DNA from 4 places in the Streptomyces ferrugineus genome. Region 2 is predicted to be linked to each of the others. Evidence: riboswitches for the same ligand, from Rfam matches in the RefSeq annotation. Region 2 holds a riboswitch; each other region holds the start of a gene.
What was found. A riboswitch is a leader RNA that binds a small molecule or an ion and turns the genes downstream of it on or off. The one in region 2 is predicted to bind cyclic di-AMP.

Region 1 (6,895 bases), 6.4 Mb from region 2:
GCACAGTGGCAGCTGATCCGAAAAAGGGCAGCGGAAATTCACCGTCGCCGAATAACTCCTCTTTGTATACGGCGCCTGTGTTAATGCCGCAGGCTCGGCATGTTTACGGCATGTTGCGAATTCCTCACACGCTCCGTGCGCTCACCGCCGGAGCCGAACCGCAGCCGGTGCGCGGACAGCGCGCGCTCGGTGTGCAGCGCCGTCATCGCGCGGGCGCGCTCGCCGTCGCCGCGCGCCACCGCGTCCACGATCGCGCCGTGCTCGGTCCAGGACTCCACGGGGTTGACCGGCGCCTCCACGGAGTACATCCAGGCGATCTTGTGCCGCAGCTGGGTCAGCATCGAGGTCATGGCGGGGCTGCCGGAGGCCTGGGCCAGCGTCTCGTGGAACCAGCCGCCCAGGGAGCGCAGGTCGTCGCTGTTTCCCCGCCTGGCCCGCTCCTGCCCCAGCCTGACCAGGCCGCGCAGGACCTTCAGATGGGCCTCGGTGCGCCGCTGGGCGGCCCGGGCGGCGCCGAGCGGCTCCAGGAGGGTGCGCATCTCCAGCAGGTCGGCGGCCTCCTGCTCGGTGGGTTCGGCGACGCACGCGCCCGCGTGCCGCCGGGTCACCACGAAGCCCTCCGCCTCCAGGGTGCGCAGGGCCTCCCGCACGGGGACGCGGGAGACGCCGTAGCGGCGCGCGAGCAGTTCCTCGGTGAGCCGGCTGCCGCGCTCGTAGACACCGGCGACGATGTCGTCCCGAATCGCCGTGCACACCGAATGCGCCGGAATACGCATGAGCGACCTCCGCCTTAATCCCCGTGAAACGTCGACGAATGACGTGTTCCCAGTGACTCTATGGCAACCGGCCGGAATTTCCGACGGCGGACCGGAATCCATGGATATTTTTTGGTCAGGAGATCGCCCGGAAAGGACGAAAGCCCCGGCTCGGTGAGCCGGGGCTTCGCGCGGGCGCGGTGCGGGCGTCAGACGTTCACGCCGTGCGAGCGCAGGTAGGCGACCGGGTCGATGTCGGAGCCGTACTCCGACGTGGTGCGGGCCTCGAAGTGCAGGTGCGGTCCGGTGACGTTGCCGGTGGCGCCGGACAGTCCGATCTGCTGGCCGGGGGTGACGGTCTGGCCCACCGAGACGCCTATGGACGACAGGTGGCCGTACTGGGTGTACGTGCCGTCGTTCATCTTGATCACGATGTTGTTGCCGTACGACCCGCCCCAGCCGGCCTCCACGACGGTGCCGGAGCCGACCGCCTGGACGGCGGTGCCGCTGGCGGCGTGGAAGTCGACGCCCGTGTGGCTGCCGGAGGACCAGACGGCGCCGCCGGACTTGTAGCCCGTGGAGATGTACGAGCCGGAGATCGGGGCGACGTAGGACAGCAGACGCTTGCGCTCGGCCTCGCGGGCGGCGCGCTCCTTGGCCTCGCGCTCCTGCTTGGCCTGCTCGGCCGCCTTGAGGCGCGCGGCCTCCTGTGCGGCCTGCTTCGCGGCGGCGGCCTCCTTGGCGGCCCGCTCCTGGGCGGCGGCCTGGGCGTCGAGCTGGTCGGCGATCGAGTTGTCGACGGTGATGACGGGGATGAGGCCGGTCTGCTCCGCGGCGGGCTCGGCGGCGAGCGCCGGGGCCGCCAGGGTGCCCATGACACCGGTGGCGGTGATCGCGGCGACGCCGGCCGCGCGGGCGGTGGAGCGCTCGAACCGGCTGGGCCGGCGATGCTTCCCGGTGGGGCGACTCTTCCCGGTGGCGCAGGTGAACGCCATGTAGTGGCTGGTCCTTTCCTTCCTTCTCGCCTACCGGGTTAGCTGACGGGTTCGGAGCAGGAAGGTCTCCTACGGACCCCCTCGCGGCTGCGCGGGCGTCCGATTCACCCCAGGGACTTCGGGTGGGTCCCCGGCTCCCCTGGCTCGCGCCGTACGGGGACTCGGCGATGGCTGTCCGGTGCCGCGGGTGCGGCGCACTGCCTGACGGACAGCCCGGAAGACGCTAAGCGGGGCGCCTTTCAATCCCCAAACGGATCAGGGTTTTTGTAGCGCATCCCACAGGCCAGACAGGCAACCTCTCCTCAATTCGGGCATAAAGGGGCCCTGGTGACTCTCGCGTCACCAGGGCCCCTACGCGCGCGTGCCGCCGTCCGGCGGCGGGCTCGTCCTCTACTCGGCTGCCACCACGGTGACTTCGCCGATGCCGAGGGCCTCGACGGGCTCCCGGATCTCGGCCGCGTCGCCGACCAGGATCGTCACCATCCGGTCCACCGGGAAGGCGCTCACGGCGGCCGCCGTGGCCTCGACGGTGCCGGTGGCGGCGAGCTGCTGGTACAGCGTCGCCTGGTAGTCGTCGGGCAGGTGCTGCTCGACCTGGTCCGCCAGCGTGTTCGCCACGGACGCGGCCGTCTCGTACTTCAGCGGCGCCACCCCGACGAGGTTCTGCACCGCGAAGTCCCGCTCGGCGTCGGTGAGCCCCTCGGTGGCGACACCGCGCAGGACCTTCCACAGGTCGTCCAGGGCCGGGCCGGTGTTCGGGGTGTCGACGGAGCCGCTGATGGCGAGCATGGCCGCGCCCGTGCCGTCCGGGGCGGAGCGCAGGACCTGGCCGAAGGCGCGCACCCCGTAGGTGTAGCCCTTCTCCTCGCGCAGCACCTTGTCCAGACGGGAGGTGAGGGTGCCGCCGAGGCAGTAGGTGCCGAGCACCTGCGCGGGCCACACGCGGTCGTGCCGGTCGGGTCCGATCCGGCCCATCAGCAGCTGCGTCTGGACGGCGCCGGGGCGGTCGACGATGACGACGCGACCGGTGTCGTCGGCGGTCACCGGCGGGACAGGGCGCGGCTCGCCCGGGGAGCCGGTCCAGGCGCCCAGGGTGTCGCCGAGCAGGGCGTCGAGGTCGACGCCGGTGAGGTCGCCGACGACCACGACGGTGGACGTGGCGGGCCGTACATGCCGCTCGTAGAAGGCGCGTACGCCCGCGGAGTCGATGCCGGCGACCGTGTCCTCGGTGCCCTGGCGCGGGCGGGACATGCGCGAGGTCGGCGGGAACAGCTCCTTGGAGAGCTCCTTGGCGGCCCGACGCGAGGGGTTGGCCAGCTCGTGCGGGATCTCGTCGAGCCGGTTGCGTACCAGGCGCTCGACCTCGGCGTCGGCGAACGCGGGTGCCCTGAGTGCGTCGGCGAGCAGGCCGAGCGCCTTGGGCAGGCGGGAGACGGGCACCTCGAGGCTGACGCGGACGCCGGGGTGGTCGGCGTAGGCGTCGAGGGTGGCGCCGCAGCGCTCCAGTTCGGCGGCGAACTCCTCGGCGGTGTGCTTGTCGGTGCCCTCGGACAGGGCGCGCGCCATGATCGTGGCGATGCCGTCGAGGCCCTTGGGCTCGGCGTCCAGGGGCGTGTCCAGGAGCACCTCCACGGCGACGACCTGCTGGCCGGGGCGGTGGCAGCGCAGGACCGTCAGGCCGTTGTCGAGCTTGCCGCGCTCGGGTGCCGGGAACGCCCAGGGCCGGGGCGCGCCGGCCTGGGGCTGCGGGTGGAACTCCATGCTGGCGAGCTCGGTCACTGCGCCGACTCCTCGTTCTCGTCGGTGGTGCCGTCGGTGGCGGCGGCTTCCGGTTCCTCGGCCTCGCCGGCGACCGGCTCGTACACGAGCACCGCGCGGTTGTCGGGACGCAGCCGGGCCTCGGCGACCGCCTGGACCTCCTCGGCGGTGACGTCGAGGACGCGCTTGACGGCGGTGAACGCGAGCTGCGGGTCGCCGAACAGGACGGCGTACCGGCACAGTTCGTCGGCGCGGCCCGCGACCGTGCCGAGCCGGTCCAGCCACTCACGCTCGATCTGGGCCTGAGCGCGCTCCATCTCCTCGGCGGTGGGGCCCTCCGCGGCGAAGCGGGCGAGCTCCTCGTCGACGGCGGCCTCGATGACGGGGACCTCGACGTCGCCGGAGGTCTTCACGTCCAGCCAGCCCAGGGAGGGCGCACCGGCCAGGCGCAGCAGGCCGAAGCCGGCCGCTACAGCCGTACGGTCGCGCCGGACGAGCCGGTTGTACAGGCGGGAGGACTCGCCGCCGCCGAGGACGGTCAGCGCCAGGTCGGCGGCGTCGCACTCGCGTGTGCCGTCATGGGGGAGGCGGTAGGCGGCCATCATCGCGCGCGCGGGGACGGTCTCCTCGACGACCTCGCGGAGCTGCTCGCCGATGGTGTCGGGCAGGGAGCCGTCGCGCGGTGCCGGTTTGCCGTCGTGGGAGGGGATGCTGCCGAAGTACTTCTCGACCCAGGCGAGCGTCTGGTCCGGGTCGATGTCGCCGACGATGGACAGGACGGCGTTGTTGGGCGCGTAGTAGGTGCGGAAGAACGCGCGCGCGTCCTCCAGGCTCGCCGCGTCCAGGTCGGCCATCGAGCCGATCGCCGTGTGGTGGTACGGGTGTCCGTCGGGGTACAGCAGCGCGGTCAGCTTCTCGAAGGCGGTGCCGTACGGGACGTTGTCGTAGCGCTGACGGCGCTCGTTCTTGACGACGTCGCGCTGGTTGTCCAGGCCCTCCTGGTCGAGTGCCACCAAGAGGCTGCCCATGCGGTCGGCCTCCAGCCAGAGCGCGAGCTCGAGCTGGTGGGCGGGCATGGTCTCGAAGTAGTTGGTGCGCTCGAAGCTGGTGGTGCCGTTCGGCGAGCCGCCCGCGCCCTGGACGAGCTCGAAGTGACCCGTGCCCTTCACGCTCCCCGATCCCTGGAACATCAGGTGCTCGAAGAGGTGGGCGAGTCCGGTACGGCCCTTGACCTCGTGGCGGGAGCCGACGTCGTACCAGAGACAGACCGCGGCGACCGGCGTGAGGTGGTCCTCGGAGAGCACCACGCGCAGGCCGTTGGCCAGGCGGTGCTCCGTCGCGGTGAGGCCGCCGGATTGTGCCTCCGGTGTGGCCGTGTGACCCATGGGCAAGGTGTCCTTCCGGTCGCGTGCACTGCGTTGTGCCGAGCGGGTTCGCGCTCAGTTCCTGCCACTGTATGCAGCGTCCGAAGGGTCGGCGAAGTTCCCGGTCAGAACGCCTCGGGTGGAGAGCGGGGGATGAGGGCGGGGCGGCGCTGTGTCGTACGGCCCGGGCGGTGGATCGGCGACGGCCGCCTCCCGTCGCGGCCGGGGCCCGCGCCGCGCGGTGTCGGCGGGCGGATGTCGATCACTCCGGCGAGTGAACGATCTCGCGGCGTGAGCTTGCCTCCCGGGTCTGCGTGCCCATGCCCTCGGGGCCCGCGTACGGCACTTGCGGGCCACTCACCGGCCGCTGCCCGGTCCGAGTGGAGGTTCTCCGGCGACGGGCGGGACCCGGCCCGGCGGGACGCCGTCCCGGCGGCAAGCACCGTACCGCCCGGGCCGTCGGAGCCCGCGTACGGCACCTGCGGGCCACTCACCGGCCACTGCCCGGTCCGGGTGAAGGTTCTCCGGCGACGGGCGGAACCCGGACCGGAGGGACGCCCTCCCGGCAGCCAGCACCATGCCACCCGGGCCGACCGCCTGTGCCCTCGGGGCCCGTACGACACCTGCGGGCCACTCACCGGCCGCTGCCCGGTCCGAGTGGAGGTTCTCCGGTGACGGGCGGAACCTGGACCGGCGGGACGCCGTCCCGGCGGCAAGCACCGTGTCGGCCGGGCCGGTTGGTGCCCGATCGCACCCCTCGGTCACCGGTGGGGCCGAGTGTCGGCGACACTTCTCGGACACCGGCCGAAGGCCCGACATCGGATCCTGGTCGGTGGTTGTCAGTGCCTCGGTCCACAATGGTCCGCGTCAGATCCGTCCACGCCTCAGCAAGGAGCCGGCAGCGATGGCCCGCCGCAGCACGAAGACCCCGCCGCCCGACGACTCGTACGAGGAGAAGATCCTCGACATCGACGTCGTCGACGAGATGCAGGGCTCCTTCCTCGAGTACGCGTACTCGGTCATCTACTCCCGGGCCCTGCCGGACGCCCGCGACGGCCTCAAGCCGGTGCATCGCCGCATCGTGTACCAGATGAACGAGATGGGCCTGCGCCCCGACCGCAGCTATGTGAAGTGCGCCCGCGTCGTCGGCGAGGTCATGGGTAAGTTGCACCCGCACGGCGACGCGTCGATCTACGACGCCCTGGTGCGCATGGCCCAGCCCTTCTCGATGCGCGTCCCGCTGGTCGACGGCCACGGCAACTTCGGCTCGCTGGGCAACGACGACCCGCCGGCCGCCATGCGGTACACCGAGTGCCGGCAGACCCAGGCCACGAGCCTGATGACCGAGTCGATCGAAGAGGACACGGTCGACTTCACCCCCAACTACGACGGCCAGGAGCAGGAGCCGGTGGCGCTGCCGGCCGCCTTCCCGAACCTCCTGGTCAACGGCGCTGCGGGCATCGCCGTCGGCATGGCCACGAACATGCCGCCGCACAACCTCGGCGAGGTCATCGCCGCCGCCCGCCATCTGATCCGCCACCCGAACGCGGATTTGGCCGCCCTGATGAAGCACGTCCCGGGCCCCGACCTGCCCACCGGCGGCCGGATCGTCGGCCTCTCGGGCATCCGGGACGCGTACGAGACGGGCCGCGGCACCTTCAAGATCCGCGCCACGGTCGAGATCGAGACGGTGACCGCCCGCCGCAAGGGCCTGGTCGTCACCGAGCTGCCCTTCACGGTCGGCCCGGAGAAGGTGATCGCCAAGATCAAGGACCTGGTCGGCTCGAAGAAGCTGCAGGGCATCGCCGACGTCAAGGACCTCACCGACCGCGAGCACGGCCTGCGTCTGGTCATCGAGATCAAGAACGGCTTCGTGCCGGAGGCGGTCCTGGAGCAGCTCTACAAGCTGACGCCGATGGAGGAGTCCTTCGGCATCAACAACGTCGCGCTGGTCGACGGCCAGCCCCTCACCCTGGGCCTCAAGGAGCTGCTGGAGGTCTACCTCGACCACCGCTTCGAGGTC
Region 2 (6,895 bases):
CGGCGGCGCCAAGGCCCTGGAGACCGCCTGGCTCCAGCAGTACGGCGTCCCGCCGCAGCGCCTCGGCGAGAACCTCCGCCTCCAGCTCGAGGCCCAGAAGCTCGCCACGGCCCTCGGCACCGACACCGGCAAGCCCGCCTTCTGGAACGCCATGTCCGCGGCGTCCAAGAAGCTCGGCATCGAGCTCAACCCGCGCTACGGCACCTGGGACGTCCAGAAGAGCAGCCGGGCGGACGCGAAGACGCCGTGGGTGCGTGAGGTGACGGCGGCAGGCACCCAGCAGACCATGTGACGGCCTGTGGATAACTCAGGGGGTCGTCGGTCGCTTGGGTTACGTTCGGATCGTGAACGCAACCAGTCCCGAAGCCGCCGCCCCCGGGCGCATCGTCCTGCTCACCACCAGCCACCGTGTCGCCCCCGGCCTGCTGTCCTGGCCCGCATGGCAGGCCCTGCGCTCCGCCGACCGCGTGCTGTGCGCGGACGGCGCCCATCCGCAGCTGCCGTATCTGCGCGAGGCCGGGACAGCGGTCGACGAGGCGGCCCCGACCGCGCAGGAGCTGATCGACGCCTGCGCCGGCGGCCGCACGGTCGTGGTCGTGGCGACCGGCGAGGGCGAGCCCGCGCTCACCGACGGCCTCGCCCGCCTCGCGGGCACCGGCCGCATCCCCATGCCGGACCTGGAACTGCTGCCCGCCTCCTACGACCTGCCCGGCGCCCGCCTCCTCGACCTCGTCCAGGTCATGGACCGCATCCGCGCCGAGTGCCCGTGGTCCTCCCAGCAGACCCACAAGGGCCTGGCGAAGTACGGCATCGAGGAGGCCTACGAACTCGTCGAGGCGATCGAGGACGGCGACCGCGACGAGCTCCGCGAGGAACTGGGCGACGTCCTCCTCCAGGTCGTCTTCCACTCCCGCATAGCCGAGGAGGACCCGGACGCCCCCTTCTCCATCGACGACGTGGCCGGCGGCATCGTCACCAAGCTCATCCACCGCCACCCCCATGTCTTCGGCGACGAGACGGCGGCGACGCCGGAGGAGGTCAAGGAGCACTGGCTGCGCACCAAGGCGGTGGAGAAGCAGCGGGAGTCGGTGACGGAGGGCATCCCGCTCGGCCAGCCCGGCCTCGCCCTCGCGGCGAAGCTGGCGTCCCGGGTCCGCACGGCGGGCCTGGAGGTGCCCCTGCCGACGGGTGAGGGCCTCGGCTACGAGCTGCTCGCGATGGCGGTCCGCGCGGAGGCGGCCGGGGTCGACCCGGAGGCGGCGCTACGGGTCGCGGCACGGGCGTACCGGGACGCGGTACGCGCCGCCGAAGGGCTCGACGCCTAACACCGACTCCGTGCCCGGCGCCCGGCATCGACTCCGTGTCCGGCGTCTGGCACCGGCTGAGTGTCCGGCGCCCGGTATCGGTTCCGTGTCCGGCGTCTGGCACCGGCTGAGTGTCCGGCGCCCGGCACCGGCTCCGTGTCCGGCGCCTGGCATCGGCTCATTGCCCGGTGCCCGGCACCGGCTCGGTGCCGCCACCGCGCACGGCGTGCGGCACCGCCCGCCCGCTACCGTCAAGGAGTGACCAACCAGCCCCACCCCCCGACTCCCCACCCCCCGACTCCCCACCCCCAGACCCCGCACCCCCAGACCCCGCACCCCGCAACCCCCGACCTCTTCACCTGGGAGTTCGCCGCCAACCCCTACCCCGCCTACGCCTGGCTGCGCGAGCACGCCCCGGTGCACCGGACGCGGCTGCCCAGCGGGGTGGAGGCCTGGCTGGTCACCCGGTACGCCGACGCCAAGCAGACCCTCGCCGACAACCGGCTCTCCAAGAACCCGGCCCACCACGACGAGCCCGCGCACGCCAAGGGCAAGACCGGTATCCCCGGGGAGCGCAAGGCCGAGCTGATGACGCATCTGCTCAACATCGACCCGCCGGACCACACCAGGCTCCGCCGGCTCGTCTCCAAGGCCTTCACGCCCCGCAGGGTCGCCGAGTTCGCCCCACGGGTGCAGGAGCTGACCGATCGGCTCATCGACGGGTTCGCGGAGAAGGGGAGCGCGGACCTGATCCATGAGTTCGCCTTCCCGCTCCCCATCTACGCCATCTGCGACCTGCTCGGCGTCCCCCGCGAGGACCAGGACGACTTCCGGGACTGGGCGGGCATGATGATCCGGCACCAGGGCGGCCCGCGGGGCGGGGTCGCGCGGTCGGTGAAGAAGATGCGCGGGTATCTGGCCGACCTCATCCACCGCAAGCGCGAGGCCCTCCCCGACACCCCCCACCCCGGCGAGGACCTCATCTCCGGGCTCATCCGCGCCTCCGACCACGGTGAGCACCTCACCGAGAACGAGGCCGCGGCCATGGCCTTCATCCTGCTGTTCGCCGGTTTCGAGACCACGGTCAACCTGATCGGCAACGGCACCTACGCCCTGCTCACCCACCCCGAGCAGCGCACCCGTCTGCAGACCTCCCTCGCCGCCCACGACACCGCCCTCCTCGAGACCGGAGTGGAGGAACTCCTGCGCTACGACGGCCCCGTGGAGCTCGCCACCTGGCGGTTCGCCACCGAACCGCTCACCATCGGCGGGCAGGACATCGCAGCGGGCGACCCGGTCCTCGTCGTCCTGGCCGCCGCCGACCGTGACCCGGAGCGGTTCGCCGACCCCGACGTCCTCGACCTCGGCCGCCGCGACAACCAGCACCTCGGCTACGGCCACGGCATCCACTACTGTCTGGGCGCCCCGCTCGCCCGACTGGAGGGCCAGACCGCCCTCGCCACACTCCTGACCCGGCTGCCGGATCTGCGACTCGCGGTGGATCCAGCCGAGTTGCGCTGGCGCGGCGGGCTCATCATGCGCGGACTGCGTACGCTTCCGGTGGAGTTCACCCCAGTTGGGTGAGTGCGTCCACCCCGGCGAACATGACACGCACTCATGTCTGTGATCTTCACGTGATCTGCGCGGCATTAACTTGTGACAAGTGATCGTCTGCCTATACGTTCACGGATCAACGACGGCGCCAGGTTTCACGCGCCGCGGTCACAGCTGTCTCGTGAAAGGTCCCCGCATGCTCTCCGGGAACGGTCGTCACCGTCGCCCCCGTCAGGCTCCGGCTCTTCTCGTCGCGGCCGGAGTGACCGGGTCCGCAATCGCCATCCCGCTGCTCGGCGCCACGGGCGCGAGCGCCGCCGAAGCCACCGTGTGGGACAAGGTGGCCGACTGCGAGAGCGGCGGCTCCTGGAGCGCCGACGACGGCAACGGACAGTACGGCGGGCTCCAGTTGACCCAGGAGGACTGGGAGAAGTACGGCGGCCTCGACTACGCCGCCAGCCCCGATCTGGCCAGCCGCTCCCAGCAGATAGCCGTGGCCCAGGAGATCCTCGCGGACCAGGGCACCGCCCCCTGGGGCACCTGTGCGGTGCTCAACGGGCTCACCAAGAAGTCCGGGGCGATCGACCTCGACACCGGTGTGGCGGAGGACTCACCCTCCGAGGTGTCCGGATCATCCGGCTTGCTTGATTCGTCCAGGTCGTCAGGCTCGTCCAACTCTTCGGATTCATCCGGTTCGTCGAGCGAATCCGACTCCTCCGATGCGTCCACCCCATCCGACGACCCCTTGAGCTCGCCGAGCGGCACGCCTGACGATTCATCCGAATCGCCCGAGAATTCCACACCTTCTCCGTCTCGGGATGACAAATCCTCGAAGTCCGACAAGTCGCCCGAATCAACCCCTTCGCAGTCGCCGGACAGCTCTCCCGTGGAGGCGTCCGAGGACGACAATCAGGACAACCCGGGGCAGGACGCGGGCTCCTGGGGTCTCGTCGACACCGGGGCGGTCGACGCTCCGGCGGCCGGCTCCGGTCGCCATCGTGGACCCAGCGCCGACGAGGGCAAGGCCGACGACGCGGCCACCAAGTCCTCCGGCCGCCATGCCTCGTATCAGGTCCGCTCGGGCGACACTCTCGCCTCGATCGCCGACTCCCTTGACCTCGACGGCGGATGGCGCGCGCTGTACAAGGCGAACGAGAACGCCATCGGGTCCGACGCGAACCACATCTTCCCCGGTCAGACCCTGGACGTCCCCGTCGAATAACGGTCGAACAGGGCGAAAGGCGGCGGCAGTTGGCGTCATGTTTCGCGGCTAATGTCCGCTTTGAAAGCAGTGAGAGATAGATCTCAGAAGCCCTGATCGTCTTTGTAATTCCGCGAATCGCGTGTCTACGGTCGTGATCGCTCGCCACCAGAGCGAGCCCCGACAGCCGTCACGCCGAATCCTGCCGGCGGCCGTACGGGAACAGTCGTCGCGTAAAGCGCCGTAGGCAGGAGCGGGGGACCCAAGGTTTGCGCCGGGTCCGGCAGTTGAGGCCCTTCGGGGCCGCACGGCCGGAATCGGCTTGGGGTGAAGTCGCGCACTGGACACCAGCGGTGCGCGGCCGGGCAACTCAACCGGCCCGAACCCGACAGCTCACCTCGCAGGCGTCGGTGAGGGGATCTCTCCATGCTGTTTTCCAGCAAGGGCAAGCACCGTCGTCCGTCCAAGGCCGCTCGCGCCATCGCCGTCGTCGGCGTCACCGGTGCCGCCGCCGTCGCCGCCCCGCTGATGGCGGCCGGCAGCGCCTCCGCCGCCACCGCGTCCGAGTGGGATGCCGTCGCCCAGTGCGAGTCCGGCGGCAACTGGTCGATCAACACCGGCAACGGCTACTACGGCGGTCTGCAGTTCTCCGCCTCCACCTGGGCCGCGTACGGCGGCACGGCGTACGCCTCCACCGCGGACCAGGCCACCAAGGCCCAGCAGATCGAGATAGCCGAGAAGGTCCTCGCCGGCCAGGGCAAGGGTGCCTGGCCGCACTGCGGCACCGGCCTGTCCAGCGCCGCCTACAGCGGCTCTTCGGCGAGCGGCTCCTCGCAGAGCACCGAGCGCTCCACCGAGCAGCAGTCGGCCTCCCGCTCCACGGACCGCCCGGCCGCCAAGAAGAGCACCAAGACCGTCACCACCCCGACCGGCAAGAAGGTCAAGAAGGGCGACGGCGAGTACAAGGTCGTCAAGGGCGACACCCTCAGCTCGATCGCCGAGGAGCGCGACGTCAAGGGCGGCTGGGAGAAGCTCTTCCAGCTGAACAAGGACATCGTCGAGGACGCGGACCTGATCTACCCGGGTCAGCAGCTGCACCTGAAGTAAGAGGAAGGTGCGGGGGGCGGGCCGGCGGCGGCGGAAACACGCGGCCGACAGGTGAACCACAGCGCCTTCACATCCGTGGACCTCATAGTGAAGGTGTCGTGAGGGTCACCCCCCGTCCCTCACGAACTCCCCGCCCCGGTGCGTCTTCCCCCGTACGCGCCGGGGCGGGGCTTTTTTGTGCCCGCATCGCGGGCGGTGTTTTTGTTCCGTTCGGAAACAATTTACTCTCGATTCTGTCCACGGGGCGGTCGACCACTGGTCTGACGCCCGGAGCCGGTTAGGCTCGTCTCGCAGTACGCACCGCGCACTGCGTACCCGCGTCACATCCCAGAAGGAGATGCTCGTGCCGTCCATCGACGTCGTCGTAGCCCGGGAAATCCTGGACTCCCGAGGCAACCCCACGGTCGAGGTCGAGGTCGGCCTCGACGACGGCAGCACGGGTCGTGCCGCCGTTCCGTCCGGCGCCTCGACGGGCGCCTTCGAGGCCATCGAGCTCCGCGACGGTGACCCCAACCGCTACCAGGGCAAGGGCGTCGAGAAGGCCGTCCTCGCCGTCATCGAGCAGATCGGCCCGGAGCTGGTCGGCTACGACGCCACCGAGCAGCGCCTGATCGACCAGGCGATGTTCGACCTGGACGCCACCGACAACAAGGGCTCCCTCGGCGCCAACGCCATCCTCGGCGTCTCCCTCGCCGTCGCCCACGCCGCCTCCGAGGCGTCCGACCTGCCGCTCTTCCGCTACCTGGGCGGCCCGAACGCGCACCTGCTGCCGGTGCCGATGATGAACATCCTGAACGGCGGCTCGCACGCCGACTCCAACGTGGACATCCAGGAGTTCATGATCGCCCCGATCGGCGCGGAGTCCTTCTCCGAGGCGCTGCGCTGGGGCACCGAGGTCTACCACACCCTCAAGAAGGTGCTGAAGAGCAAGGGCCTGGCCACCGGCCTCGGCGACGAGGGCGGCTTCGCCCCGAACCTCGGCTCCAACCGTGAGGCCCTCGACCTCATCCTCGAGGCCATCAAGGAAGCCGGCTACACCCCCGGCGAGCAGATCGCCCTCGCGCTCGACGTCGCCGCGTCCGAGTTCTACAAGGACGGCTCCTACGCCTTCGAGGGCAAGGACCGCTCGGCCGCCGAGATGACGGAGTACTACGCGGAGCTGGTCGAGGCCTATCCGCTGGTCTCCATCGAGGACCCGCTGTTCGAGGACGACTGGGCCGGCTGGAAGACCATCACCGAGAAGCTCGGCGACAAGGTCCAGCTCGTCGGCGACGACCTGTTCGTCACCAACCCGGAGCGCCTGGCCCGCGGCATCGAGGAGAACTCCGCGAACGCCCTGCTGGTCAAGGTCAACCAGATCGGCTCGCTGACCGAGACCCTGGACGCCGTCGAGCTGGCCCAGCGCAACGGCTTCAAGTGCATGATGTCCCACCGCTCCGGCGAGACCGAGGACGTCACCATCGCCGACCTGGCCGTCGCCACCAACTGCGGCCAGATCAAGACCGGCGCCCCGGCCCGCTCCGAGCGCGTCGCCAAGTACAACCAGCTGCTGCGCATCGAGGAGATCCTCGACGACGCGGCGGTGTACGCCGGCCGTAGCGCGTTCCCGCGCTTCAAGGGCTGAGACAGGCCTTAGAGCAGCGTCGTACGTACGTCCCCGTACTCGGTCCCGTACCGTGTGCGGGGACGTACGCACGTGAAAGGGGAGGCGCAGAGCCGATGGCCGTCA
Region 3 (6,895 bases), 620 kb from region 2:
GGAAGCCCTCGGTGACCGCCGCGAAGATCTCCTCGAGCTGCCCGACCTGCTCCGGACTCAGCCGGTCGAACAGCACCTCACGCACCATCTCGACATGGCCCGGCGCCGCGTGCTCCAGGACCGTCATGCCCTCGTCGGTGAGCGCCGCGATGCTGCCCCGCTTGTCCCAGCGGCAGTTCTCGCGCCCCACCAGGCCGTCCTTCTCCAGGCGCGTCACGGCGTACGTCAGCCGGCTGCGGGTGATCTTCAGCCGTTCCGCCAGGTCGGTCATCCGAAGCCGGCGTTCCGGAGCCTCGGACAGGGAGGAGAGGATGGAGTAGTACATGTGCGGCATGCCGGCCTCCTGCTGGAGCTGCCGGTCCAGCGCGTCCTCCACGAGGTGGGCGGCGCCGATGTAAGCGCGCCAGGCGCGCTGCTCCTCGGGGGTGAGCCAGCGAGTCGTCATGAGACCAGTGTAGGTTTGTTTCAAACTTGAACCAAGCCCCGTCCGGGACCAACGCCCGGATTGCCGAGCCGGAGAGCGCGCCGATGCCGTCGTACCCCTACGTCCTGCTGTCCGCCGCCGTCTCCCTCGACGGCTACCTCGACGACACCACCCCCGATCGCCTGCTGCTGTCCAGCCCGGCCGACTTCGACCGGGTCGACGAGGTACGGGCGTCCGTGGACGCGATCCTGATCGGCGCCGGCACGATCCGGGCGGACAACCCGCGGCTGCTGGTGAACTCGGCTCAGCGGCGGGCGGCGCGGGCGGCTTCCGGCAGGCCGGAGTATCCGCTGAAGGTCACGGTCAGCGCGTCGGGCGAGCTGGATCCCGCGGCGAACTTCTGGCACACGGGCGGCGAGAAGATCGTCTATACGACGGAGAAGGGCGCGGAGCGGTTGCGGCGGGCGCCGGTCGCCGCGGATGTCGTGGCGCTGGGGCCGGAGCTGGACTGGCGCGGGCTGCTGACGCATCTGCGCGAGGTGCGCGGGGTCGAGCGGCTGATGGTCGAGGGCGGCGGCACGATCCACACGCAGCTGCTTCAGCAGGGGCTGGCGGACGAGGTGCAGCTGGTGCTGGCGCCGCTGTTCGTGGGGGATCCCAAGGCGCCGCGGCTGTTCGGGCCCGGGGGATATCAGGGCGGGCGGCTGCGGTTGCTGGAGGCGCGGCGGATCGAGGACGTGGTGCTGATGCGCTACGAGCCGACGGCGCCCGGCACCGGCGGGCTGCCCGTCGCGGCGGATCGGCACTGGCTGGCGCTGGCGTGCGAGCTGGCGGCGCAGTGCCCGCCGTCGGAGACGGCGTTCAGCGTCGGGGCGGTGGTGGTGGCGGCCGACGGGACCGAGCTGGCGCGCGGGTACTCCAGGGAGGGCGGCGATCCGGTGGTGCACGCGGAGGAGGCGGCGCTGGCGAAGATCGCGCCGGGGGATCCCAGGCTGGGGGCCGCGACGGTGTACACCAGCCTGGAGCCTTGTACTCGGCGGGCGTCGCGGCCGGTGCCGTGTGCGGGGCTGATTCTCGGGGCGGGGGTGCGGCGGGTGGTGACGGCCTGGCGGGAGCCGGACACGTTTGTGGTGAGGGCCGATGGGAGTGGGGTGCTGGCGGGGGAGGGTGTGGAGGTGCTGGTGCTGCCGGAGTACGAGGGGCGGGCGAAGGGGCCCAACGCGCACCTGCTGCGCTGACGCCGGGTGTGTCTCGCCCCCGCCGCCCCTACCCGTCCCATCCTGAAGGGGTGCTGCCCCTTCGACCCCACTGGGGCTGCCGCCCCAGACCCCGCTCCGGCCCTGAAGGGGCCTTGTCCTCAAACGCCGGACGGGCTGGATTGCGCGGGCCGGCGTTGGAAGGCAGTGGGCCGGTGCTGGAGAGGGGTGGTTGTGCCGTGGGTGGCTGCCTTCGGTGGGGGGAAATGGGCTGGTCAGTCGTGGGGCAGGGAAAGGCGTGTGCTTCGGGGGCTGCGGATGGCGTACTATGGAGTCACCGACGCGGGGTGGAGCAGCTCGGTAGCTCGCTGGGCTCATAACCCAGAGGTCGCAGGTTCAAATCCTGTCCCCGCTACTGAAGGCTCAGGGCCGGAACTGATCAGATCAGTTCCGGCCCTGAGTGTTTCCGCTCCTCCGGTCGGCTCCCAGCACTCGCTCCCCGCCCCCGCTTCGGCAACCCTGGTGAGGTGGAGGAAGGGCGGATTACACACGTACGCCGATTCGTCCGGCTGCTCCCCGCCCTGCTGATCGCGGCCGGAGCCGGGTACGAGCACGCCACGCCCACCGCCTTCACCGGCGCCCCCTTCTTCACCGCCGCGCCCCTGGTCGCCGCCCCGCTCTACTCGCTGCGCGGCACGGTGGTCACGGGTGTCGTGGCCGTCACCCTGCTGTGCGTACTCCGCATCGTGCACGGCGGGCTCGCGCGGGCCGCGGTGATCACCGAGCTGGTCACCGTGGGCGTCGTCGCCGTCCTCGCCGTCCTCATCAACCTCCTCGTCCGCCGCAGTGACGAACGCCTCGCTTCGGTCCGCGAGATCGCCGAGGCCGCCCAGCGCGCCGTACTGCCGGAACCCGCCGAGCGGATCGGGGGGTTCCAGATCGCGGCGCGGTACGAGGCGGCGCAGGAGGGCGCCTCCATCGGCGGCGATCTGTACGCCGTGCAGGACAGTCCGCACGGGGTGCGGCTGGTCGTGGGCGACGTGCAGGGGAAGGGAATGGGCGCGGTCGGGGCCGTCGCCGTCGTCATCGGCGCCTTTCGGGAGGCCGCCGAGCAGGAGGCCACCCTGGAGGCGATCGCGCAGCGGCTGGAGCGGGCGCTGGCGCGGGAGCGGACGAGGCGGGACGGCGTCGACTCCCGCGAGGGGTTCACCACCGTCGTGCTCGCCGAACTGCCGCACGGCAACGGCACCGTACGGCTCGTCAACCGCGGGCACCCACCGCCCCTGCTGCTGTACGCCGACGGCACCGTATGCCCGCTGCCCGCCACCGAACCCGCGCTGCCGCTCGGCATGAGCGAGCTCGGCGCCTGGCCCGACCGGGCCGACGAGGCCGGCTTCCCGGGCGGCGCGACGCTGCTGCTGTACACCGACGGGCTGTCCGAGGCGCGCGACGACAAGGGGCGGTTCTACGACCCCGAGGCGGGACTCGCCGGGCGCGCCAACGCCCGGCGTGAGCCGGCCGCGCTGCTCGGCGTGCTCGCGGCGGAGGCGCGCCGGCACTCCGCGGGCGGCATGGCGGACGACATGGCCCTCATGGCCGTACGACGACCTTGATCGTTGTCACCCGAGGTGATCGGTCGACCGCCCTCCGCATAACAACTGACACACCGTCAATACCTGTGTGACTCCTGAGTCCAGGCCAACTCGCCCGAATTAGGCCGTTGATGACCCGTAAGTCCAGGCGAAAATAGTTAATGATCAAGCGGAACAGCTTGGAATCCGCACCCCGCGTCTATTAACGTTCGATAACGCAGCGCGGTCGTCCCAGCCGTCACAAGAGTCGGCTCCGTGCGCACGCGCCGAATCCCGCAAGGGAGCCGGGGAACCACCACCCTGGGGTGAATCGCGCGGATGCCGTCGTGAACCCACGACTGGTATACGCGCGTAGGAGACCTTCCTGCTCCGAACCCGTCAGCTAACCCGGTAGGCGAGAAGGAAGGAAAGGAGTACGCCCACGTGGCGTCCAACAGGCCTGCTACGCAAGCCCCGTTCGTGCCGAGTCAGCGCAGCACCGACACCTTCGGCTACGACCGCTACCGCACCGACGAGGGCCCGTTCGAGGAGTGGAACCCCACCGCGGAGTCCATTCGCCCGGCACGTGGCAGGCATCGCGTCGGCAAGCAGCGCGGCGGGGGACTCGCCCGCAGCTCCACGGTTCTCGGCGTCGGCGTCATAGCCGCCGTCGGCGCGGGCGGCATGGCCAGCGCCCAGAGCGGCAAGCCGCCGGTCGCCATCACCATCCCCGACCTGCCCCTGATCTCCGACGACGACGCCGCTCCCGCCGAGGACGCCGGCACCGCGCTCAGCACCGTGGGCGAGGCCACCGAGGAGACCACGCAGGGCACCTCCGACGCCGGCGAGGCGCTGCGCAGCCGGATCATCGCGCAGGCCGAGCTCCAGCAGGACCAGATCGACACCAAGGCCGCCGCGGCCGCCGTCGCCGCCGCCGAGAAGGAAGCCGCCGCCGCGGCCGCCAAGGCGGAGAAGGAGGCCGAGGCCAAGGCCGCCGCCGCGAAGGCCGCCGCCGAGGAGGAGGCCCGCAAGAAGGCCGAGGCCGAGCGCCTCGCCGAGCTGGCCAAGCAGTACACGCTGCCGACCTCCTCGTACACCATCACCTCGACCTTCGGGCAGGCCGGCGCCTACTGGTCCTCCGGCTACCACACGGGCCTGGACTTCGCCGCCCCCACGGGCACGCTGATCAAGGCGATCCACTCCGGCACGATCACCTTCGCCGGCTGGGACGGCTCGTACGGCTACAAGACCGTGCTCACCCTGGACGACGGCACCGAGCTGTGGTTCGCGCACCAGTCGTCGATCAGCGTCAGCGTGGGCCAGAAGGTCAACACCGGCGACGTCATCGGCCGCGTGGGCGCGACGGGCAACGTCACCGGCGCCCATCTGCACCTCGAGGTGCACCCCGACGGCAGCTCGAACGGCATCGACCCGATGGCGTGGCTGCGGGGCAAGGGCCTCACCCCCTGACACACCCCTCGACGGGCATCGACTTCCGATCCCCGGTGGTCCTGGCGGCGACCCCCCGACGTCAGGACTGCCGGTTTCGGCGTGTGCGGAATACCGGCTTCTGACACGAGGGTTGGCGAAGAACATGACTTCTCTTCGCAAGCTCGGCTCCTCCGACCTCGAGGTCCACCCGCTCTGCCTCGGCGGCAACGTCTTCGGCTGGACCGCCGACGAGGACCGGTCCTTCGCCGTCCTCGACGCCTACACCGCGGCGGGCGGCAACTTCGTCGACACCGCCGACTCCTACTCGGCGTGGGTCGAGGGCAACGTGGGCGGCGAGTCCGAGACCATCATCGGGAAGTGGCTCAAGGCGCGCGGCAACCGCTCCGACGTCGTGATCGCCACGAAGGTCAGCCAGCACCCCGACTTCCAGGGCCTGACCGCGGCCAACATCAAGGCTGCCGCGGAGGCCTCCCTGCGCCGCCTCGGCACCGATCACATCGACCTCTACTACACCCACTTCGACAAGCCGGACGTGCCGGTCGAGGAGATCATCGGCGCGCTGGACGAGCTGGTGGAGGCGGGCAAGGTGCGGCACATCGCCGCGTCCAACATCTCCGCCGAGCGCCTGGCGGCCTCCCTCGCCTTCTCCGACCGTGAGGGCCTCGCCCGGTACGTCGCCCTCCAGCCCCACTACAACCTGGTCTCCCGCGACACCTACGAAGGCTCCCTGCAGAACCTCGCCGAGCGCGAGGGCCTGGCGGCGGTCCCGTACTACGCCCTGGCGTCCGGCTTCCTCACGGGCAAGTACCGCACCGGTACGACGGTGGACAGCCCGCGCGCCCGGGGCGCCGCCAAGCACGCGCAGACGGAGCGGGGCCGACGGGTGCTGGCCGCGCTGGAGGAGGTGGCCCGGTCCCACCGGGCCCCGGTGGCCACGGTGGCCCTGGGCTGGCTCGCGTCCCGGCCCACGGTCGCGGCGCCCATCGCGTCGGCCCGCACGCCGGAACAGCTGCCGGCGCTGCTGGGAGTGGCGGAGCTGACGCTGACGGACGAGGACCTGGAGCGGCTGACGACGGCGTCGGCCTGACCTCGACGGGCGGTCCGGCGGTGCCGGACCGCCCGGAACCCGTGGTCCCTACGACCGGTACGGGTTGTACACGGGGTACGGCGCCGTCGGCTGGGAGCCGTGCCCGTAGGGCTGCCAGGTGGCGGGCGGCTGCCAGTGGGCGGGCGGCGCGTACCCGTACGCCGCCCAAGCCCGCGCGGCCACCGCGTGCTGCAGGGCCGGCCGCGCGGACTCCCGGCGCCCCCACAGCTCGTGCAGCAACTCCCGTTCCCGTACGACGAAGTCCGCGCCGGCCCGCCCACGGCGCCCCCGGTGCCGCAGGAACGCCAGCGACGTGGCGTACGCCTCGTACTGCGCCACGGCCCGTGCCGCATCGCGCCCGCCACGCTGTCGCGCGTACTGCCGGGCCACCCGCCGGTCCCGCATCGAGCCCAGCGCGAACGGTTCGCCCGGCGCCAGCCACCCGGCGGCGACATACGCCGGCAGTTCCTCGCGCACGGTCCTCAGCTCGCGCTGCCGGGTCCAGATCACCAGCCAGGTCAGCAGCCCGAACGCGGGCACCATGAAGGCCGCGTACACGGCGAAGAACCCGTACTCGCCGAAGGCGGAGGAGCCGTTCCACATGGCGTGCATGCCCATGGCGAGCAGCAGCCCGAGCAGGGGCAGCAGCACACGCCGCACGTGCTGCCGGTCGCCGGACAGGGCGGCGATGCCGAATCCGATGCCGGTCAGGACGGTGAAGAGCGGGTGCGCGAAGGGCGACATGATCACGCGGACGAAGAAGGTCGCCGCCGTGACGGAGGCGATGCCGCTGTCGCCGGAGAGCTGGTCGGTGCCGAAGGCGGTGCCGAGGTAGAGGATGTTCTCGGTGAAGGCGAAACCGGTGGCGGTGACGCCCGCTATCACCACGCCGTCGACGATCCCGGTGAAGTCCCGCCGTCGGAAGAGGAACACGAGCAGGACGGCCGCGGCCTTCGCCATCTCCTCCACGACGGGCGCTATGACGGTCGCGCCGAGGGTGTCCGCATGCGACGGATCGGCCGTCGCGGTCGCTATCCATCTGGTCGCGAAGCTGTTGGCGACGATCGCTATCAGCGCCGCCGCGCAGGCACCCCACGCGAAGGAGAACAGCAGATTGCGCCACGGGCCCGGCTCGACCCGGTCCAGCCAGCGGAACGCGGCGACG
Region 4 (6,895 bases), 8.1 Mb from region 2:
CTCCAGCCATGCGGCATCACCAAGGCCACCGGTCTCGCGCTCGCCGCCGAGCATCTCGGTCTCGGTCCGCGCGACACCGTCGCCTTCGGTGACATGCCCAACGACATCCCCATGTTCGACTGGGCGGCCCGCGGTGTCGCGATGGCCAACGCGCATCCCGAACTCAAGGCGATCGCCGACGAGATCACCCTCTCGAACGAGGACGACGGCATCGCCGTCGTCCTCGAGAGGCTCTTCGCGGGCAGATTGGTCGATTTCGCCCCATAGGGGCGACCTGGGGCGATAGGTCCGGTGAGGGCCTAGTACGGGCCGTTCACGTTGTCGATCGAGCCGTAACGCGCGGCCGCGTAGTTGCACGCGGCCACGATGTTCGCGACCGGGTCGAAGGGGTCGTACACCGTTCCCGGCACGTGGTAGCTGGCGAAGGTGGGGTCGATGACCTGGAGGAGGCCCTTGGACGGGGTGCCCGCCACGGCGTTGGAGTCCCAGTTGTTGATGGCCAGCGGGTTGCCGGAGGACTCGCGGAGGATGTTGCGGTGAATGCCCTCGTACGACCCGGGAATTCCGTTCTGCTGCATGATGTCCAGCGCGTTGCGGATCCAGCCGTCGAGGTTGTTCGGGTACGACTTCACGGAGGACTGAGTGGCCTTGGCGACGCCGGACTGCTTGGCGGGCGCGGACGCCTTGCTCGGTGCGGACGCCTTCTTCGTCGCGCGGACCTTCAGGTCCATGCCCGGGTGGATCAGCCGCGGGTCGTCGCCGATGACCTTGCGGTTGTCCTTGTAGAGCTGCTTCCAGCCGCCCCGGGCGTCGTAGCGGTCCGCGATGCCGTAGAGCGTGTCGCCCTTCTTCGTGGTGTACGTGACGGAGCCGGGCTTGGCCGCGGTGGGCTCTGCGGCGCCCGCGCCGGTCGCGCTCAGGAGCGGGAGGGCGAGGGCGGCGGTGCCGGTTCCGGCGATGGCGACGCGGCGGGTGAGCGGGTTGGTGCGGGGGCGGCGGTGCTTGCCTCGGGGCATGGCGCTGTTCCTCTCCGTCGCCTGCGAGGTGAGCTGTCGGGTTCGGGCGGGAGATGCCCGGCCGCGCCGCCGTGCGACGGTGCGACTTCACCCCTAGCCGGTTCGGTGCGCCATCAAGGCGTCCGGTCCGGCGACTTACCTGGGTCCCCCGCTCCTGCCGTGCGTGTGTGAGTTGCGTCGATGGATGACTCGGGCGGCGGCAGGATTCGGCGTCCGCCCGACGAGCGGGAACGTATGCGAGAGCATATGCCCGGAACAAGTGCCATGGCTGCCTGACGTGCGGATTGACCATGGTCTGAGGGGAATGGAGCGCTTGATCCTTTGCGGTTGCCAAGTCTCAACTCGCGTTCGACGCAAGGGTGGAAGGGGGTGCGTCCGGCTGACCCCTCGGGCAGGCGTGAGTGACCCAATTCACTGGCGATCACAAGAATGGCAAATCGGGCAATGCCTCCAACTCGCCTTTAATCGGCTGTCCGTGGAGTCCGTTTTTCCCGTGTCCGGAGGAAAACGACCTCTTCGCCCTCCATGTAGATGAGTGATGGGGGAGTTCACGCCGAGCGGCGCCGGCTGCTCCGCTTCCTCGAAGGCGGCCAGGGTCAACACCGAGGTCTCCTCACCCACTTCGCACTCCAGGCGCACCGAGTGTGCGTCCTCCTCCCGCCGGTGTTCGCGCCCCTGAGTGTCGACTACGAGGACGGAACCTCCCCTGTAGTGCACGTCGTTGTCATGGTGATCGTCCGTGGAGCAGAGGGTGACGATCGCCTCGACGAGGCGGGTCCCGTACGGGGCGGGACGCGCCGCAGGTCGTGGTGAGTCGTCTCGTAGGGGAAGGACGTACGGATGCGCATGAGCGGGATCCCCGTCCGGTCAGTGCACCTGGTGCGTCGTGCGGCGCGGCCAGGGCGCCGCGGCCATCACGGCGAGCCCGGGCGTGGCCGATATGCCGGAGGCCTCCAGGAGGGCGTCGCCGAGGCCGAGCAGCGGGTGGGAACCCACGATCCACCAGACGGGCATGAGGGGGGCGTCGGAGGAGTGCCCCGAGGTCGGCGGTGCCCCATGTGGGCCCACAGTGCGACGACGGCGGCGGTGGCGGCGAGGCCCGTGACGATCAGGCGGGTCGTCCGGCGCGACGGGGGTCCTTCGAGGGTGCGGGAGTCCGGGGCCGGCGCGAAGGGGGCGGCATGCTTCCGTCCGGCCGGATGACGGCGCCCGGCGAAGACGCCGATGTTGATCGCCATGCAGTAGAGCGCGAAGCCGGTGTCGCGGCGGTCGTCGTCCGTGCGGTAGAGCTTGCCGACCAAGGTGGCGACGTTGGGCTTGAGGAGGCCGGTGCCGGCGCTGATCAGGCCGAGGCCTGCCCGGGTCATGGCGGCGGCCGGCACCGCCATGGCGTAGTGGCCGCAGGCGATCAGGTCCGACCGACATGCCCATACCGCCGTGGGCCACCGTGTCGGCGAAACAGAGCACCAGGATGGCTGCATGCCGAGGGACGAGAAGGGGGACGAGGAGCGCCCCCAGTCGTCGCCAGGAGTGGGCCCGCTCCCGGCTTCACCATCGACTTCGGTTCGGGATACGGACCGCTACTTCCCTATAAGTCGATGCTTATCCGGCCTTATCAGGTGATCAAAAAAATACCGGCCGTGATCCGATACCGCCTGTGGTGGACGGGTGGGCGGCATCGGTGATCGAAACGTGACCGGATACGCTGACTTGAGTGATGGCAGCGACCTATCGACAAACCGTGTAACCGCCAGTAGACACCAGCAGACAGGAGACCCCTCGTGACCGTCGTCGGGCCGTTCGGGCTGAGCGTGCGGGACCAGGCTCTGGAAGCCGATGTCCAGGCCGGATTGGCGGCTGTCGAGGAGGGATTGCTCGAAGCCACCAAGAGTGAGGTCCCCTTCATCACCGAGGCCGCCCAGCATCTGGTGCGGGCGGGTGGAAAGCGCTTCAGGCCGTTGCTCGTGATGCTCACCGCGCAGTTCGGCGACCCGTATGCGCCGGGTGTCGTGCCCTCGGCGGTGGTGGTCGAGCTCACCCATCTGGCGACGCTGTACCACGACGACGTGATGGACGAGGCGGCCGTACGGCGCGGGGTCGACAGCGCGAACACCCGCTGGGGCAACTCGGTCGCCGTACTGACCGGCGACTTCCTGTTCGCCCGGGCCTCGCACACCCTGGCCGACCTCGGGCCCGAGGCGGTGCGGGTGCAGGCCGAGGCGTTCGAGCGGCTGGTCACCGGGCAGATCCTGGAGACCGCGGGGCCGCAGGACGGCCGGGACCCGGTCGAGCACTACCTGGATGTGCTGAGCGGGAAGACCGGGTCGCTGGTGGCGGTGTCGTGCCGCTTCGGGGCGATGATGTCGGGCGCCGACGAGACGGTGGTCGATGTGCTGACCCAGTACGGGGAGCGGCTGGGGGTCGCCTTCCAGCTCGCGGACGACGTACTGGACATCGCGAGCGACTCCCACGAGTCCGGGAAGACGCCGGGGACGGATCTTCGTGAGGGCATTCCGACGCTGCCCGTGCTGCGGCTGCGGGAGCGGGCCGAGCGGCTGGGGCTGGCGGAGGACATCGCGCTGTGCGAGCTGCTGGACTCCGATCTGAACGACGACGCGCGACACGCGGAGGCACTGGCCGCGCTGCGGGCGCACCCCGCGTTGGAGCAGGCTCGGCGGGACACGGTGCGGTATGCCGAGGACGCGCGGGCCGCGCTGGCGCCGTTGCCGGATGTCGATGCCAAGGCCGCGTTGATGGAGCTGTGCGACGCGGTGGTGCATCGGGCCGGCTAGGGCTTTTCGCCCCCGTCGGCCCGGCCGCGAACGCGGTCGGCATAGTGGCGCACGTCACAAAGTTGGACTGAGTCCAAACTGAGATCGTCTCCGTACCCATGCCCAGAAGCTGACGCAGGGGGCGTCAGCCGCATTACGGGGAGAAAACAGAATCATGGGTATGAAGACGACGTTCTCGAAGCGCCATAAGAGCCTGATCGTCACCGCCGTCGCGGTGGCCGCCGCCGGCGGTGTCGCCGCCACGGTGATTCCCGCCTTCGCCGCCGGAGGCAGCCGCGCCGACCACGCGGGCCACGCCGGAGGCGACACGCAGGGGATCGTGAGCCAGAGCGCTACCGCCGAGGGCGGCACCGGGGGCACGATCCTGGCCGCCGGCCTGCGCGGGGCCAACGAGGTTCCCGTCGAGGGCGGGCCTGCCGTCGGGGACGAGGACGGAGCCGCTCTGCAGTTCGTGAAGGTCAAGGGCGACAAGGTGTCCGTCGCCGTCACCTGGCGCGGCACCGGCAAGCCGACCGCCCTCCACATCCACCAGGGCGCCAAGGGCACCAACGGCGGCATCAAGGTCGACTTCGGCGGCCTCCTCGACAAGAGCAAGAGCAAGAGCAAGAGCAAGAACAAGAGCAAAGGCAACGGCCACAGCCTCACCGGCACCGTCAAGGTGAAGGACCCCGCCCTCCTCAACGCCCTGAAGACCGAACCGAATTCGTTCTACGCCAACCTGCACACGGCCGAGTTCCCGGGCGGCGCCGTCCGCGGTCAGCTCCACAAGGTCACCGTCGCCGGGTTCGACTTCCGGGACGCGCTCGACAACTTCCAGGCGTCCGTCATCAAGGGCAAGCAGATCTACGAGTGCAAGCCGGCCGAGGGCGGCGGGTACGCCTTCGCCCAGCGCGACGTCAGCGCCGTACTGGGCGGCCGTATCGCGCACTCCTTCGTCGCGCCCAACTCGGGTACGCCGCAGTGGATCGCGCGGGACGGCAGCGCGGTGACCGGGGCCGTCGTCTCCAGGACCCCGAACGGCGACAAGAACATCCCCGAGCTGGACCTGAAGGCCACTCAGTCCGGCAGGCACCACGGCCTGCTGGCCGACACCGCCGAGATCCTGCGGCTGAACACCGTCGGCGGCGTGGCCCCGAGCGGCTCCTGCACGCCGGGCGCGATCGTCGGCGTGCCGTACCAGGCCGACTACGTGTTCCTCAACGGCTGATCCGGTCGCCGGCACGCACGCACAGCGGCGTCTTCCCCACCAACCCCTACGGGTCGGGGGAGGCGCCGCCTCCTTGTGTCATACCGCAGGTGTACGCGGAGTTGGCTCCGAAGGTTGACGCATCTCTCCGGCCGATTTGGTCAGATGGAAACCACGGAAAACACCACTCCTCACCGATTCGGGTGAGAATGGCGGCTCAGGGGTGGGCTGGTGCGGGGTCGATAGGACTCGCGGGCGAGGAACGAGACGGACGGCCGCCGCCGACGACGGAGGTAAGGCACACATGGCACCGTACGAATCCGACGACAGTACGACCGCCGCGGAGGTCGACGACCTGCGCGCGGGGCGGCGCAAGGCCGCGCGGTACGTCGTTCCGGTCGCGGTCGTGGGAGTCGCGGCGGCGACGATCGGGCTCGTCCCGGCGATCGCCGACTCCGGCGACCCGGACCTGCCGGACATCACCGCGCAGCAACTCATCGAGAAGATCGCCAAGTCGGATGTGCAGCAGCTCTCCGGCACCTTCAAGGTCACCACCGATCTGGGCCTGCCCGACCTCGGCGGGCTGGAGTCCAGCCTCACCTCCGGCGCCCTGCCGTCGGGATCGGGTGACGGTTCGTCGGCCGACCCCTCGGCCAAGCTGACCGAGCTGGCGTCCGGCACGCACACGCTGCGCGTGGCCGTCGACGGCGAGGACAAGCAGAAGCTCTCCCTGCTGGAGAACGCCTCCGAGTACAGCCTCATCCACAACGGCAAGGACGTCTGGGGCTACGACAGCAAGTCGAACGAGGTCTTCCACGGCACCGCCGACGAGGCACAGGGGCAGAAGGAGAAGGGGAAGACCGACGAGGTTCCCGCCACTCCCAAGGAGTTCACCGAGGAGGCCCTCAAGGCGGTCGACGACACCACGTCCGTCACCGTCGACGGCACCGCGCAGGTCGCGGGCCGCGACGCCTACCGGCTGCTGATCAAGCCGAAGCAGTCCGGGACCACGGTCGGTGCGATCACCGTGGCCGTGGACGCCAAGACCGGTATGCCGCTGAAGTTCACGCTGACCCCGTCCAGCGGTGGCGCGGCCGTGATCGACGCCGGCTTCACCCAGGTGAGCTTCGCCAAGCCGGACGCCTCCACCTTCGACTTCACCCCGCCCAAGGGCGCGAAGGTCACCGAGGAGGGCGAGCTGGAGGCTGAGGCCCAGAAGCACGGCTCCGCGAAGTCCGAGGACGAGTTCCGCAAGGAACTCGAGAAGGAGTTCGGCGGCCCGAAGTCCGAGGGCAAGGCTGGCCAGGGTGGTCCCGAGGTCATAGGCGAGGGCTGGAACTCCGTGGCCGTCTTCGACACCGGCGGCGAGGGCATCCCGTCCGGCTCCGAGGTCGGCGGTGACATGGGCGGCTTCCTGGACTCCCTGGGCGACAAGGTCACCGGTAAGTTCGGTTCGGGCACGGTCTTCAAGACCCGACTGATCAACGCCCTGGTCACGGACGACGGCAAGGTCTATGTGGGCGCGGTCGACAAGGACGCGCTCGTGAAGGCGGCCGGCTCCGGGAAGTAACCCGCAGCCAACCGCCGTACCCGCACCACGAACCGAGGAGCCCGAGGCGCCGATGGAGGAACCGCCCGCCGGGGAGACCGCCGAGGCCGCGCACGCCGATTCGGATGCCGGATCCGGTCAGGCCCGGTCCAGCCGGGCCGGCGCGGCCCCGCACACCCACCCGCACGGCCCGTCGGGCCCGACGGGCGAGGGTGACACGGTCATCGCCACCCACGGGCTGACCAAGCGCTACCGCGGCGGGCAGCTCGCTGTGGACGGTCTCGATCTGGCCGTCCCGGCGGGCAGCGTCTTCGGGTTCCTCGGGCCCAACGGCTCGGGCAAGACCACCACC

Region 1: it holds a riboswitch for cyclic di-AMP, as region 2 does, so the genes downstream of both, IM697_RS33930 (M23 family metallopeptidase) here and IM697_RS05485 (LysM peptidoglycan-binding domain-containing protein) in region 2, are expected to answer to the same signal.
Region 3: it holds a riboswitch for cyclic di-AMP, as region 2 does, so the genes downstream of both, IM697_RS02550 (M23 family metallopeptidase) here and IM697_RS05485 (LysM peptidoglycan-binding domain-containing protein) in region 2, are expected to answer to the same signal.
Region 4: it holds a riboswitch for cyclic di-AMP, as region 2 does, so the genes downstream of both, IM697_RS41135 (transglycosylase SLT domain-containing protein) here and IM697_RS05485 (LysM peptidoglycan-binding domain-containing protein) in region 2, are expected to answer to the same signal.

The regions. Positions count from the first base shown of each region.
Region 1 covers NZ_CP063373.1:7,593,931-7,600,825, forward strand. Annotated here, with positions in the region: gene IM697_RS33925 (GntR family transcriptional regulator) at 81-776, opposite strand; gene IM697_RS33930 (M23 family metallopeptidase) at 965-1,750, opposite strand; cyclic di-AMP (ydaO/yuaA leader) riboswitch at 1,764-1,927, opposite strand; gene IM697_RS33935 (M16 family metallopeptidase) at 2,141-3,529, opposite strand; gene IM697_RS33940 (M16 family metallopeptidase) at 3,526-4,893, opposite strand; gene IM697_RS33945 (DNA gyrase/topoisomerase IV subunit A) at 5,777-6,895, shown strand, end outside.
Region 2 covers NZ_CP063373.1:1,147,220-1,154,114, forward strand. Annotated here, with positions in the region: gene IM697_RS05465 (SurA N-terminal domain-containing protein) at 1-292, shown strand, start outside; gene IM697_RS05470 (nucleoside triphosphate pyrophosphohydrolase) at 345-1,325, shown strand; gene IM697_RS05475 (cytochrome P450 family protein) at 1,563-2,888, shown strand; gene IM697_RS05480 (LysM peptidoglycan-binding domain-containing protein) at 3,055-4,080, shown strand; cyclic di-AMP (ydaO/yuaA leader) riboswitch at 4,289-4,481, shown strand; gene IM697_RS05485 (LysM peptidoglycan-binding domain-containing protein) at 4,486-5,166, shown strand; gene eno (phosphopyruvate hydratase) at 5,510-6,790, shown strand; gene IM697_RS05495 (FtsB family cell division protein) at 6,886-6,895, shown strand, end outside.
Region 3 covers NZ_CP063373.1:531,127-538,021, forward strand. Annotated here, with positions in the region: gene IM697_RS02530 (MarR family winged helix-turn-helix transcriptional regulator) at 1-445, opposite strand, end outside; gene IM697_RS02535 (dihydrofolate reductase family protein) at 529-1,662, shown strand; tRNA gene IM697_RS02540 (tRNA-Met) at 1,962-2,035, shown strand; gene IM697_RS02545 (PP2C family protein-serine/threonine phosphatase) at 2,148-3,233, shown strand; cyclic di-AMP (ydaO/yuaA leader) riboswitch at 3,467-3,624, shown strand; gene IM697_RS02550 (M23 family metallopeptidase) at 3,636-4,661, shown strand; gene IM697_RS02555 (aldo/keto reductase) at 4,786-5,730, shown strand; gene IM697_RS02560 (PrsW family intramembrane metalloprotease) at 5,779-6,895, opposite strand, start outside.
Region 4 covers NZ_CP063373.1:9,264,195-9,271,089, reverse strand. Annotated here, with positions in the region: gene IM697_RS41140 (HAD family hydrolase) at 1-267, shown strand, start outside; gene IM697_RS41135 (transglycosylase SLT domain-containing protein) at 300-1,016, opposite strand; cyclic di-AMP (ydaO/yuaA leader) riboswitch at 1,022-1,206, opposite strand; gene IM697_RS45275 (hypothetical protein) at 1,884-2,030, opposite strand; partial or broken gene IM697_RS46060 (POT-type proton-dependent oligopeptide transporter) at 2,072-2,512, opposite strand; gene IM697_RS41125 (polyprenyl synthetase family protein) at 2,798-3,808, shown strand; gene IM697_RS41120 (CHRD domain-containing protein) at 3,969-5,015, shown strand; gene IM697_RS41115 (LolA family protein) at 5,299-6,564, shown strand; gene IM697_RS41110 (ABC transporter ATP-binding protein) at 6,617-6,895, shown strand, end outside.